One region of the Pseudomonas sp. 32A genome, then DNA from elsewhere that is predicted to be linked to it. Evidence: riboswitches for the same ligand, from Rfam matches in the RefSeq annotation. Region 1 holds a riboswitch; each other region holds the start of a gene.
What was found. A riboswitch is a leader RNA that binds a small molecule or an ion and turns the genes downstream of it on or off. The one in region 1 is predicted to bind cobalamin.

Region 1 (3,914 bases):
TTTTCTGTGGGAGCGGGCTTGCTCGCGAAAAACCTGAGAGCGCCGCGTTCATCCAGAATGCCCGCGTCATCGTTAACGACCTTCGCGAGCAACCCCGCTCCCACATTTTTGACCGTGCCCGCTTTAGATTTTGATTTTGCTCTTCAACACTCAAGCCGGCCGGGAGGCCGCTGTGCTCTGCTTTTGATCTGCTTTTGATCTTGATCTTAGGCGCCCCGTTAAACCACGCTGGCCGAACGCAGGCTTTGGAGCGTGGGTAACCTGGCAGGACGCCAGGTTAGCCGTCCTGGGCCAGGGATGGCCCATGACGGCGGCCCACGGTCCAAAGCCGGAGTGAGGGCACACCGAGCCTAGGCGAGGTGCCGAGTGGTGGGGCAAGAGCGTTTTGCTTACTTTTGCGCTCTTCAAAAGTGAGCCGCTGTAAGAGCGGAACCAATAGTCGCCGTTACCTAAATAACGGATATGTACCCCGTCCCCCCTCAGGGCCGATACAAATGCGCATGCCCCGCACGATACAACGACGACTCACCAAAATTATCACTGGCCAAAACCCGACCCACCACAATCAACGCCGTACGCCGAAACCCCTTGGCCGCCACCTTCCCGGCAATATCCGCCAGCGTACCAATGGCCCAATCCTGATCCGGCCAGGTCGCCCGATGCACCACCGCAATCGGACAATCCTCCCCATAGTGAGGCACCAACTCAGCCACGATCTTCTCCAGATGATTCACCCCCAGGTGAATCGCCATGGTCGTCCCATGCTGCGCCAAACTACTGAACGCCTCACCCTCAGGCATCGCCGTCTTATCCGCATACCGCGTCAAAATCACACTCTGCGCAATGTTCGGCAACGTCAGCTCAGCCTCCAACAACGCCGCACACGCCGCCACCGCCGTAACCCCGGGAATGATCTGAAACCCAATCCCCAGCTCCCGCAACAGCCGAATCTGCTCCCCAATCGCGCCGTACAAACTCGGATCCCCGGAATGCACCCGCGCCACATCCTGGCCTTTCTCATGGGCCGTCTTGATCAGCCCAATGATCTGCTCCAGATGCAGCTCCGCACTGTTAACCACCAACTCCGCCTGATGCCCCTCAAGCACCGCCGCCGGCACCAGCGAACCGGCATAGATGATCACCGGGCAACTGCGAATCAGCCGCTGCCCCTTGACGGTGATCAGTTCCGGGTCGCCTGGACCTGCGCCGATGAAAAAGACAGTCATGGATTCATTCCTGTGAAAAAAAGCACGCGAGCAGCCCTCCAGATGAAGATTGCTCATGATCAACGCTGACGATTATCGGGAATTCAGCCGGCGCAAGCCAATGCAAAGGTGGCCTGGGCGGTTTTTTTGCGGGTGATCAGCAGGGTAGCAGGGCCTTGGGACAGGTCTTCTGCCAGTGCCAGGGCGGCACTTTCCGCGATGCCGTAGCAACCGGTATAAGCAAAAACCGTCTCCGACTTATGGCTCAATCGATCTTCATAGGGCGCCAATTGCGCCGCACTGAAAACCACCAAAGGCAGCTCCAGAATCTCTGCCAACTCAAGTAGCCCCGGCTCATCCTGCTTGCGATCAAGGCTGGCCATCGCAGTGATGCGCTGGCGCTCAATGCCACCCTCGGCGAGGGCGGCGTTGAACAGTTCAAGCAGGATGTCGACAGAGCAACCCCGCTGACAACCCAGGCCAACCGCCAGGATCATGCCGAATACTGACCATCACGGTTACGGCGAAACAACCAGGCACTGATCAACCCCAGCGCCAGCCAGAAGGCAACGTTGGTCAACTGCGAAGCAATCTTGAACTGAGCTTCCAGGGCTTCCGGCGCCAGCATCGAGTGGACTTCCGGCTGTGGTGCGCCAATTACATGGGGCACCGCCAGGATTGCCACGCCGAGGATTTTCAGCAGCCAGTTACGACCGAACACAATCAGCGCGATACCGGCAGCGGTGGAGGCGGCAGTGCCGATCCACCAGATTTGCCGTTGCGCCAGGTCTGCCGCCGCCGTGCCCGGCAGTTCAGGCGGCAAGCCCAGGGTCGGCGCCAACACAAAGGTGGCGTAACCGGCCAGGCCCCACAGCAGGCCTTGGGCCGTGCGGGTCGGTGCACGCAAGGTGTACAGGCCGGCAAGCATCAGGGCAAAACCCACGGCAACCACCAGGTTACCGCCCGTGGTCGACAGCACACGCTGCCAGCCATCTTCCGGCTCCCAGGCTTCGGCGTCGTGGCTGTGGGCCGCAGCGCCGGCATGCTCATGCACTTCGGTGGCCACGGGGGCTTTTTCGAAGGTTTCCGCCTGCAGAATCAGTGGGGCAACCCAGAAGCTTTGCAGCAAGGTCAGCAGCAAGGCGGCCAGAAGACCGGTGAAACCTGCGGTTTGGGCAATACGCTTGATCATGTCGGCAGGTCTCAGTGGCACGGGAACGCGGCGCTGTGGCGGGTATCGTGGGCGGCGTTGTGCACCGCTTCGATGTGCGAGAAACCGGCGAAATACACCAGGCACGCGCCGAGGATCGACGCGCCGATGGCAGCGGTCAGGCGTTGGCTCAGGGTGGCGGTGGTGCTGGCGGTAGAGGCGGTGCTGCTGATGATCGACATGGCGCGTCCCTTCAGGGTTCAGGGTGCACGAGCGCATGAAAACCCCGCGAGCCAGGCACGCAGGGTTCTGAACAGCGCCCGCCCACCGCGGGTTTGTTATCTGATTTTTTTCGGGCCGGTCTCCGGGCTTGCGAGGGGCCTGGGCCTTGAAAGCATCACCTTCCCATGCCCTGGAGGCACAGTGGTTTTGACGCTTCACTCGCTTACCGTTGCGGGGGCAGCACCGGACTCGTCACGCCCTTGAGTAAAGGAACATGACTCACCGGTTTCCCGTTTCACCCTGTGAAGGGCACCCGAAACAAGATGTGTAGGAGAGCATGGGCGGGCGATGGGCGTCAAATCGCCGCGTTAACCCCAGCGTTTGAACAACACACTGGCATTCACGCCACCAAAGCCAAATCCATTGGAAATCGCGTATTCAATCGGCAACGGCCGGGCTTGGCCCCGGACCATATCCAACCCTTCGGCAGCGGGGTCCGGGTTGTCCAGGTTGAGGGTGGCCGGGGCAATCTGATCGCGCAGGGCGAGCACAGTGAAGATCGCCTCGATCCCGCCCGCTGCGCCCAACAGATGGCCGGTCGCCGACTTGGTGGCGCTGATCGCGACGCTGGCATTTGCACCGAACAGCGTATTGATCGCCGCCAGCTCGCCGTTGTCACCTACGGGGGTCGACGTGGCATGGGCGTTCAAGTGCTGGATCTGTGCGGCGCTGATCCCTGCTTGCGCAATCGCGAGCTCCATTGCCCGGCGTGCACCTGAGCCATCTTCCGGCCCCGAGGTCATGTGATAGGCGTCGGCACTGGTGCCATAGCCCACCAGTTCCGCGATGGGCGTGGCGCCGCGAGCCAGTGCATGCTCCAGTTCCTCGATCACCAATATCCCGGCACCTTCGCCCATCACAAAACCATCGCGGCCTTGATCGAACGGGCGCGAAGCCAGTGCCGGCGTGTCGTTGTAATCGCTGGACAGCGCTCGCGCCGCAGCAAAACCGCCGAGGCTGACCCGGTGGATGCAGGCTTCGGCGCCGCCACACACGGCGATGTCGATTTCCCCTGCACGGATCATGCGCGCGGCATCACCAATCGCCTGTACGCCGGCGGCGCAAGCAGTGACGGGGGAGCCCAGCGGACCTTTCAGTTGATGCTGGATCGACACATGCCCGGCTGCCATGTTGCCGAGGAATGACGGAATCGTGAACGGCGACAGGCGGCGTGGTCCTTTGCTGTCAGCCGTTCGGACGGCCTCGGCAATCGCGGGAAAACCACCCACGCCGGAAGCGATAATGGTCGCAGTACGTTCCTGCTGCGAGGGCGTTTG
Region 2 (3,914 bases), 5.3 Mb from region 1:
TACGGTGAAGCTGGACACGCTGTCCAAAGCCTATTGGCAAAATGCCTACCTGAGCGCCAAGCGTGTGTTACCACCCGAGCACCTGGCACGAAACCCCTAGGAAAACACGAAACCCAATGTGGGAGTGGGCTTGCTCGCGAATGCAGTGTGTCAGTCACCTGGTTGTCGGCTGATCCACCGTATTCGCGAGCAAGCCCGCTCCCACATTTGTTTTGCGGTGTTTGCGAAGTGGGCTATTTAGCCGCCGACACCCGCCACACCTTGTTCCCCACATCATCTGCCACCAACAAATCCCCCTGCTTGTCGATCACCACGCCGACCGGGCGGCCCATAGCTTTCTCATCGCTGTTGAGGAAGCCGGTCAGCACATCCACCGGCTGGCCTTTTGGCTTGCCTGCCTCAAACGGCACGAAGATCACCTTGTAGCCACTGTGGGGCTTGCGGTTCCACGAACCGTGTTGGCCGATAAACGCGCCATTGCTGAATTGCGCCGGTAACTTGCTGCCATCAGCAAAGGTCAGTCCCAGCGAGGCTGTGTGCGGGCCGACTGCATAATCCGGGGCAATCGCCTTGGCCACCAGGTCAAGGTTCTGCGGTGTGACCCGCACATCCACGTGCTGCCCGTAGTAACTGAATGGCCACCCGTAGAAGGCGCCATCCTTGACCGAGGTGATGTAGTCCGGCACCAGATCGCTGCCGATTTCATCGCGCTCGTTGACGGCCGTCCATAACGCGCCGCTTTGCGGTTCCCAGGCCATGCCGTTGGGGTTGCGCAGGCCGGAGGCGAAGATGCGGTGTTGGCCGGTGGCGCGATCCACTTCCCAGATCGCGGCCCGGCCTTGTTCCGCTTCCAGGCCATTTTCCCCGACGTTGCTGTTGGAGCCCACGCTGACGTACAGCTTGCTGCCGTCCTTGCTGGCGATCACGTTCTTGGTCCAGTGATGGTTAATGCTGCCGCCCGGCAAGTCGGTGACGGTGGTGCCGGCGTCCTTGATCGAGGTTTCCCCTGGCTGATAAGGGAAGCGCAGCAATTTGTCCGAATCGGCGACATACAGGTCATTGCCCACCAGCGTCATGCCGAACGGCGAGTTCAGGTTCTCCAGGAACACCGTACGGGTTTCGGCCACGCCGTCGTGGTCGGCGTCCCGCAGCAGGGTAATGCGGTTCGGGCTCGGCACGCCGGCCCCGGCACGGCCCATGACTTTCTCCATCACCCAGCCACGAATGCCCTTGGCATCATCCGGCTTGGGCGGTGCGTTGGTTTCCGCCACCAGCACGTCGCCATTGGGCAGCACGTACAGCCAGCGTGGGTGATCCAGGCCTTCGGCAAACGCGGCCACCTGGGTGCCTGCGGCCGGAGTTGGCTTGACGCCTTCGGGCCAGCCGATGGCCGGGGCGATGTTCACCGTGGGGATCAGGGTTTTATTCGGCTCCGGCAGTTTGGGCGAGGGCCCGGTGCCGTCGGACACCTGAAGGGTCGAGCTTTCACCACAGGCGGCGAGGGTGCCGGCGACCATGATCAGTAGGGCAAGTCGGGTCTTGTGCATGGTTTTCTCCTTAATACCTGTAGTGGTAGAGGAGCGCAGCGGCCCGATGGTTCACGCGCATGTCCGGCTTTAATTGACGCTCCACCCCCAACCCACTAACCTTCGCGGCTTGTTTCAGGTGCTCTGTGGCGTACGCGCCGACTGAGTGAAACAGGGAAGCCGGTGAGTGAGCGCATTTTTCTACAGTGCCGCCACGATTCCGGCGCTGCCCCCGCAACGGTAAATGAGTCAAGACGGTGCCTTAAGCCACTGTATCGCCCGCGATATGGGAAGGCGCACCCTCGGCATCCCATGCCACTCATGAGCCCGGAGACCGGCCTGATCCATCCAACAGCATCACGGTGGGCGATGCTTGGCTGTCTGTATTGTCTTTTTCCTGCCCGCCGTTTTTGTCCAGCCCCAACGGAGAGCTGCCATGACTGAATCCCCTGATCGTGACGAACGCCACCTGGCGCGCATGCTGCGCAAAAAAGCTGTGATTGACGAGCGCATTGCCAATTCACCGAACGAGTGCGGGTTGCTGCTGGTGCTCACCGGCAATGGCAAGGGCAAGAGCAGCTCCGCTTTCGGCATGCTGGCCCGGGCCATGGGCCACGGCATGCAGTGCGGTGTGGTGCAGTTCATCAAGGGCCGCAACAGCACCGGTGAAGAAATGTTCTTCCGGCGTTTCCCCGAGCAGGTGCGCTTCCACGTGATGGGCGAAGGTTTTACCTGGGAAACCCAGGACCGTGCGCGCGACATCGTGGCCGCCGAAGCCGCCTGGGCGGTCTCCCGGGAAATGCTGCAGAACCCGGCCATTGGCCTGGTGGTGCTGGACGAGCTGAACATCGCCCTCAAGCACGGCTACCTCGACCTGGACCAGGTACTCAGCGACCTGCAGGCCCGCCCGCCGATGCAGCACGTGCTGGTGACCGGCCGTGGCGCCAAACCCGAATTGATCGAAATGGCCGACACCGTGACTGAAATGGGCATGCTCAAGCACGCCTTCCAGGCCGGTATCAAGGCGCAGAAAGGCATCGAACTTTGAATCAGCCCCGTCATTGTCCTGCTGTGCTGATCGCCGCACCGGCGTCCGGCCAGGGCAAAACCACCGTCACCGCCGCGCTGGCCCGTTTGCACCGCAACCTGGGGCGCAAGGTGCGGGTGTTCAAATGCGGCCCGGACTTTCTCGACCCGATGATCCACGAGCGCGCCAGTGGTGCGCCGGTCTATCAGTTGGACATGTGGATGGTGGGCGAGCAGGAAAGTCGCCGGTTGCTGTGGGAAGCGGCGGGGGAAGCCGACCTGATCCTGATCGAAGGCGTGATGGGCTTGTTCGACGGCACGCCGTCCAGCGCCGACCTTGCGCGGCACTTTGGCGTGCCGGTACTGGCGGTGATCGACGGCACGGCCATGGCCCAGACCTTCGGCGCACTGGCATTGGGCCTGGCGCGTTACCAGCCGGACCTGCCGTTTGCCGGTGTGCTGGCCAACCGCGTCGGCACACTGCGTCACGCGCAATTGCTCGAAGGCAGCCTCACCGAAGGCCTGCGCTGGTACGGCGCGCTGTCCCGGGAAACCGGCATTGAGTTGCCCAGCCGCCACCTTGGCCTGGTGCAGGCCAGCGAACTGAACGACCTTGATCTACGACTCGACGCCGCCGCCCAGGCCTTGGGCAGCAGTTGCGAGGTAGCGCTGCCACCGCCGGTGGAATTCGCCGCACCCGAGTTGATCGAGACCCAACCGTTACTGGCCGGCGTACGCATTGCCGTGGCCCGCGACGAAGCCTTCGCCTTTACCTACGGTGCCAGCCTTGATCTGCTGCGGGCGATGGGCGCTGAGTTGTGCTTCTTCTCGCCGATTCGCGACCGCGCGTTGCCCGACGCTGACAGCCTCTACCTGCCGGGCGGTTACCCGGAACTGCATCACCAGGCGCTGTCGGAAAATACCCCGATGCTGGCCGCCATTCGCGCCCATCACGCTGCCGGCAAGCCGCTGCTGGCCGAATGCGGTGGCATGCTCTATCTGCTGGACTCGCTCACCGATGTCGACGGCACCCGTGCCGAACTGGTGGGCCTGCTCCAGGGTGATGCCGTGATGCAGAAACGTCTGGCGGCACTGGCCCTGCAAAACGTCGAACTGCCCGAAGGCCTGCTGCGTGGCCACACTTATCATCACTCGTTGACCAGCACCGAATGGCAGCCGATTGCCCGGGGCCTGAGCCCGAATGGCGGGCGCGGCGCCGAGGCGGTTTATCGTCAGGGCCGGATGACCGCGTCCTACGTGCACTTTTACTTCCCGTCCAACCCGACAGCGGTGGCTGCCCTGTTTGCGCCAAGCCTTGAGACCGCCATCGCAGGCAAGCCAGCTCCCACACTTGACCGAGTT
Region 3 (3,914 bases), 1.1 Mb from region 1:
GTCGGTGATCTTGCGCTTGAACAGCGTCACGCTGGCGCTGAAGTCCCGCGCCAGCAGGCTACCTTTGTAGTCGATGCCCAGCTCGGCGTTGCGGCTCTTCTCCGGCTTGAGGTTGCGGTTGCCTTTCTCATCGTCTTCGTTGACGAACAGTTGCTCGGCATTCGGCAGTTTGTAGGCGGTGCCGTATTGGCCGCGCAGGGCCCAGTTGTCGTTGAGGTCGTAGAGCGAAGTAAGCATGCCGACCGTGGCGCTGTCGCCGCCGCTCATGGCTTCGTGGCGTACACCGATGCTCGGGTGCCAGTTCGGCAACGCCTCGATAGTCGGGCGCAGTTGGGTGTACAGCGCGTGGGCCTGGGCCTTGTTGTCGTCGATGATCAATACATCGTCCTGGCCCTTGAACCACTGGTTGTCGGAACCGAATACCAGCACATGCTCACCGGGCAACACGGCCTTGCCTTCGGCCTGCACGCCCCAGTCGGTGAAGCCCCAGTAATCGTTGTGGTTGATGACCTTGGTGCCGCCGCCTTCGACATTGTTGAGACGGGTGTAGCGCGTGTCCCAATCGTTGATATGCCCTTTGACGAAGTAGCTCAGGCGCTCGTTGATGGTTTGCTCGAAGGTCGCCGTAGCGATCTGTTGCACGCGGTCGTTGGTGGTCTTGTGGTTGTCCACCGGGCGGGCGAAATCCAGGTTGGCGTCGGCGTATTGGTAAAACAGTTCCAGGCGCGTGTCATCGCCAAACGACTGGATCGCCTTGGTGCCGAAGGTGGTGACTTCGTAGGAGCGCTTCTTGTCGGTGACATTTTTCATGTCGCGGTTGCGAAACGGCTGGTAGCCCTCGGAGGCGTTGCGGCTGACGTAGGCCAGCAAGCCGAGGTCGCCAAATCCGTTATTGAAAATCTTCTCGACCCGAGCATCGCCGGTGGTGCCGCCGAAGGTGTCGGCACCCAGGTTCACCTCGCCGGACGCCTCGCGGGTTTGCGGGCTGCGGGTGACGATGTTGATCACCCCAGACACCGCCTGGGTGCCGAACAGCAGGCTCTGGCCACCCTTGAGCACTTCGATGCGCTCGATGGCGTTGGCGGGCAGGGTGTCCAGGTACAGGCCGCCGTACAGGCGGTTGTTCAGGCGCACGCCGTCCAGCAGGATCAGCGTGTCGTCGTTGCGCCCACCCAGCAGGGAATAAGTGCCGTAGTCGAACGGGCCATTCTTGGGTGCCACGTACAGGCCGGGGATGAACATCTGCATCACGCGCGACACATCGGCGGCGGGGCCGGCGCGTTCAATCTGTTCGCGGGTGACGATCTCAACCTTGCTGCCGTACTGGGCCATATCGGCCACGGTGGTGGACTCCACCGACGGTGCGGAAACGTTGAGTTGCTTGAGTTCCAGGGTGTTGTCGTCGGCCAGCAGCAGGGGGCTGAACAGGCAGCCGAACAACAGGCCGGGCACAGGGGTCTTGAAAGGTCGAATCATAGTCTTCTCGGAAAAGTATCTTTCGCGAAAAGCACGCACGAGTAGGCACCGAGCACACGCCAATACCGGCCCATGCCCGCCCACCGCAGGATTTTGCCAAACAGAATTCCAGGCCGGTCTCCGGGCTCACGCGTATGGACACCTTCACCTTCCCATGGCGCGCAGGCCACAGTGGTGTGTCGAAGGGGTCACGCGTCTACCGTTGCGGGGGCAGCACCGGACTGGCTCGAAAAAGAGCGGCACCGGTTTCCCGTTTCACCCCAAGCACGGCGGCAGGGGGCACCTGAAACAGGCCGGCATCTGAACATTCGAAAGACCGTTCGTCAACTTGGCGGGGACTTTTCCGGTGGCTGTATGGGAAGCGACTGACGGATATTGCCAGAAAATTCCCACAGGAGTACAAATGTACTCCATGACGAATCTAACGCCCCGCCGTACCGCCATCCTGACCTTTATCCGCGACCGTATCGCGCAGCAAGGCCAGTCTCCCAGCCTCGCCGAGATCGCCGAGGCGTTCGGCTTTGCCTCCCGCAGCGTGGCGCGCAAGCATGTGCTGGCGCTGACCGAGGGCGGCTTTATCGAGGTCAACCCCAACCAGGCGCGCGGCATTCGCCTGCTCAATCAACCGGCGCGGCCGGAGGTGCTGGACATCCCGGTACTCGGCCGGGTAGCCGCCGGCTTGCCCATCGGCGCTGACGCTGAGGTGCACAACCGCCTCTTACTCGACCCGGGCATGTTCGCGAAAACCCCGGATTACCTGCTGCGGGTGCAGGGCGATTCGATGATCGAAGACGGCATCCTCGATGGCGACCTGGTGGGCGTACGTCGCAGTGCCGAGGCCTTGAACGGGCAGATCGTGGTGGCGCGCCTGGACGGTGAAGTCACCATCAAGCGCTTCGAACACGTCGGCGAGCGCGTGCGCCTGCTGCCGCGCAACCCCGCTTATCAACCCATCGTGGTGCGGCCCGATCAGGACCTGGCCATCGAAGGGGTGTTCTGCGGTTTGGTGAGGCAAGGCTGATGGGCGCCGTCGTTGCACTGGACTCGCTGTTCAATGGCGGCCGGGTCTGGAAAGGCCGGCCCGCCGCGCCGCCGGCCAGCGTCCATCCCACCGGGCTTGCGGCCTTGGATGCGGTGCTGCCCAGCGGTGGCTGGCCGGAAGCGGCGTTGAGCGAAATCCTGATGGCGAAGGAGGGCGTGGGCGAGTTGCAATTGGTGTGGCCGACCCTGGCGCGGATGTCGGCGGCCGGCGAGCGTATCGTGCTGGTGGCGCCGCCTTACACGCCGTACCCCCACGCCTGGCAAAACGCCGGGGTGGATGTGCGCCAGCTTTCCGTGATCCAGGCCGATGAACGTGATGCCCTGTGGGCCGTGGAGCAATGCCTGCGTTCCGGCAGTTGTGGCGCGGTGCTGTGCTGGCCGCGCAAGGCCGATGACCGGGCCTTGCGCCGCTTGCAGGTGGCGGCGGAAACCGGCCAGACCCTGGCCTTTGCCTGGCGCTCCTTGAACGAGGCTATTAACCCGTCACCGGCCGCGTTGCGCCTGGCGGTGGAGGCGAGCCCTGCGCAAGTGCGGGTGCTCAAGTGCCGGGGCGGCCTGGCCCATCCCGCGCCCATTGCGCTTGGGCACTGAGGTTGGCATGCGCTGGGTGTGTATTGTCTTCCCGCAATTGGCGCTGGACGGGGTGCTGCGTCTGCGCCCCGAACCGGATCAGCCGTTGGCCCTGTTGGCCGGCACGCCGCAGCGGCGGGTGCTGCAAACCGTCAATGAGGCCGCGCGCAAACTCGGCCTGCGCCCCGGCCAATCCCTGACGGCAGCCCATGCCTTGACCAAGGCCTTTGCCTGCGCCGAATACGAGCCGGCACAGATCGAATACTGGCAGCAATTTCTCGCCGCCTGGGCCTACCGTTTCAGCTCCCAGGTCAGCCTGTATTACCCACGAGCGTTGTTGTTCGAGATCGAGTCAAGCCTGGGCCTGTTCGGGCCCTGGCCGTTGCTCGAAGCGCGCTTGCGCAAGGAACTGACCGACCTCGGGTTTCGTCATCGCATCGTCGCCGCGCCGAACCCGGCGGCGGCGCGGATTCTGGCGAATGCCTACGACGGCCTTGCCGTGGCCGATGAGCACAGCCTGCAACAAGCCCTGGCGCCGATCCCCATCGACCGCGCCGGCCTCGACCCGCAAGCCGCCACCGCGTTGTCGCGTATGGGCTTGCGCACCCTGGCCCAGGTGCAGGCATTACCCCGGCATACCCTGGCCCGGCGTTTCGACGCGGCGCTACTCAAGCACCTCGATGCATTGTGCGGGCAACGGCCCTTGGCCCTGGCGTTCTACCAGCCGCCGGACCAGTTCGATGTGCGCATCGAGCTGAATTTTGATGTGCTGTCCCACCAGGCCTTGCTATTTCCCTTGCGCCGTTTGACCGGCGATTTATCGGCGT

Region 2: linked by a shared signal. The riboswitch ahead of cobO (cob(I)yrinic acid a,c-diamide adenosyltransferase) and the one ahead of ACUN0G_RS31155 (CbtB domain-containing protein) in region 1 are both predicted to bind cobalamin.
Region 3: linked by a shared signal. The riboswitch ahead of ACUN0G_RS26210 (TonB-dependent receptor plug domain-containing protein) and the one ahead of ACUN0G_RS31155 (CbtB domain-containing protein) in region 1 are both predicted to bind cobalamin.

Annotation. Positions count from the first base shown of each region.
Region 1 covers NZ_JBQYLY010000001.1:6,803,497-6,807,410, reverse strand. Annotated here, with positions in the region: gene cobM (precorrin-4 C(11)-methyltransferase) at 480-1,226, opposite strand; gene ACUN0G_RS31165 (cobalamin biosynthesis protein) at 1,310-1,702, opposite strand; gene ACUN0G_RS31160 (CbtA family protein) at 1,699-2,397, opposite strand; gene ACUN0G_RS31155 (CbtB domain-containing protein) at 2,409-2,597, opposite strand; cobalamin riboswitch at 2,694-2,909, opposite strand; gene fabF (beta-ketoacyl-ACP synthase II) at 2,946-3,914, opposite strand, start outside.
Region 2 covers NZ_JBQYLY010000001.1:1,471,949-1,475,862, forward strand. Annotated here, with positions in the region: gene ACUN0G_RS06760 (C40 family peptidase) at 1-100, shown strand, start outside; gene ACUN0G_RS06765 (PQQ-dependent sugar dehydrogenase) at 234-1,547, opposite strand; cobalamin riboswitch at 1,647-1,883, shown strand; gene cobO (cob(I)yrinic acid a,c-diamide adenosyltransferase) at 1,963-2,574, shown strand; gene ACUN0G_RS06775 (cobyrinate a,c-diamide synthase) at 2,571-3,914, shown strand, end outside.
Region 3 covers NZ_JBQYLY010000001.1:5,706,319-5,710,232, forward strand. Annotated here, with positions in the region: gene ACUN0G_RS26210 (TonB-dependent receptor plug domain-containing protein) at 1-1,476, opposite strand, end outside; cobalamin riboswitch at 1,571-1,778, opposite strand; gene lexA (transcriptional repressor LexA) at 1,880-2,497, shown strand; gene imuA (translesion DNA synthesis-associated protein ImuA) at 2,497-3,108, shown strand; gene ACUN0G_RS26225 (Y-family DNA polymerase) at 3,116-3,914, shown strand, end outside.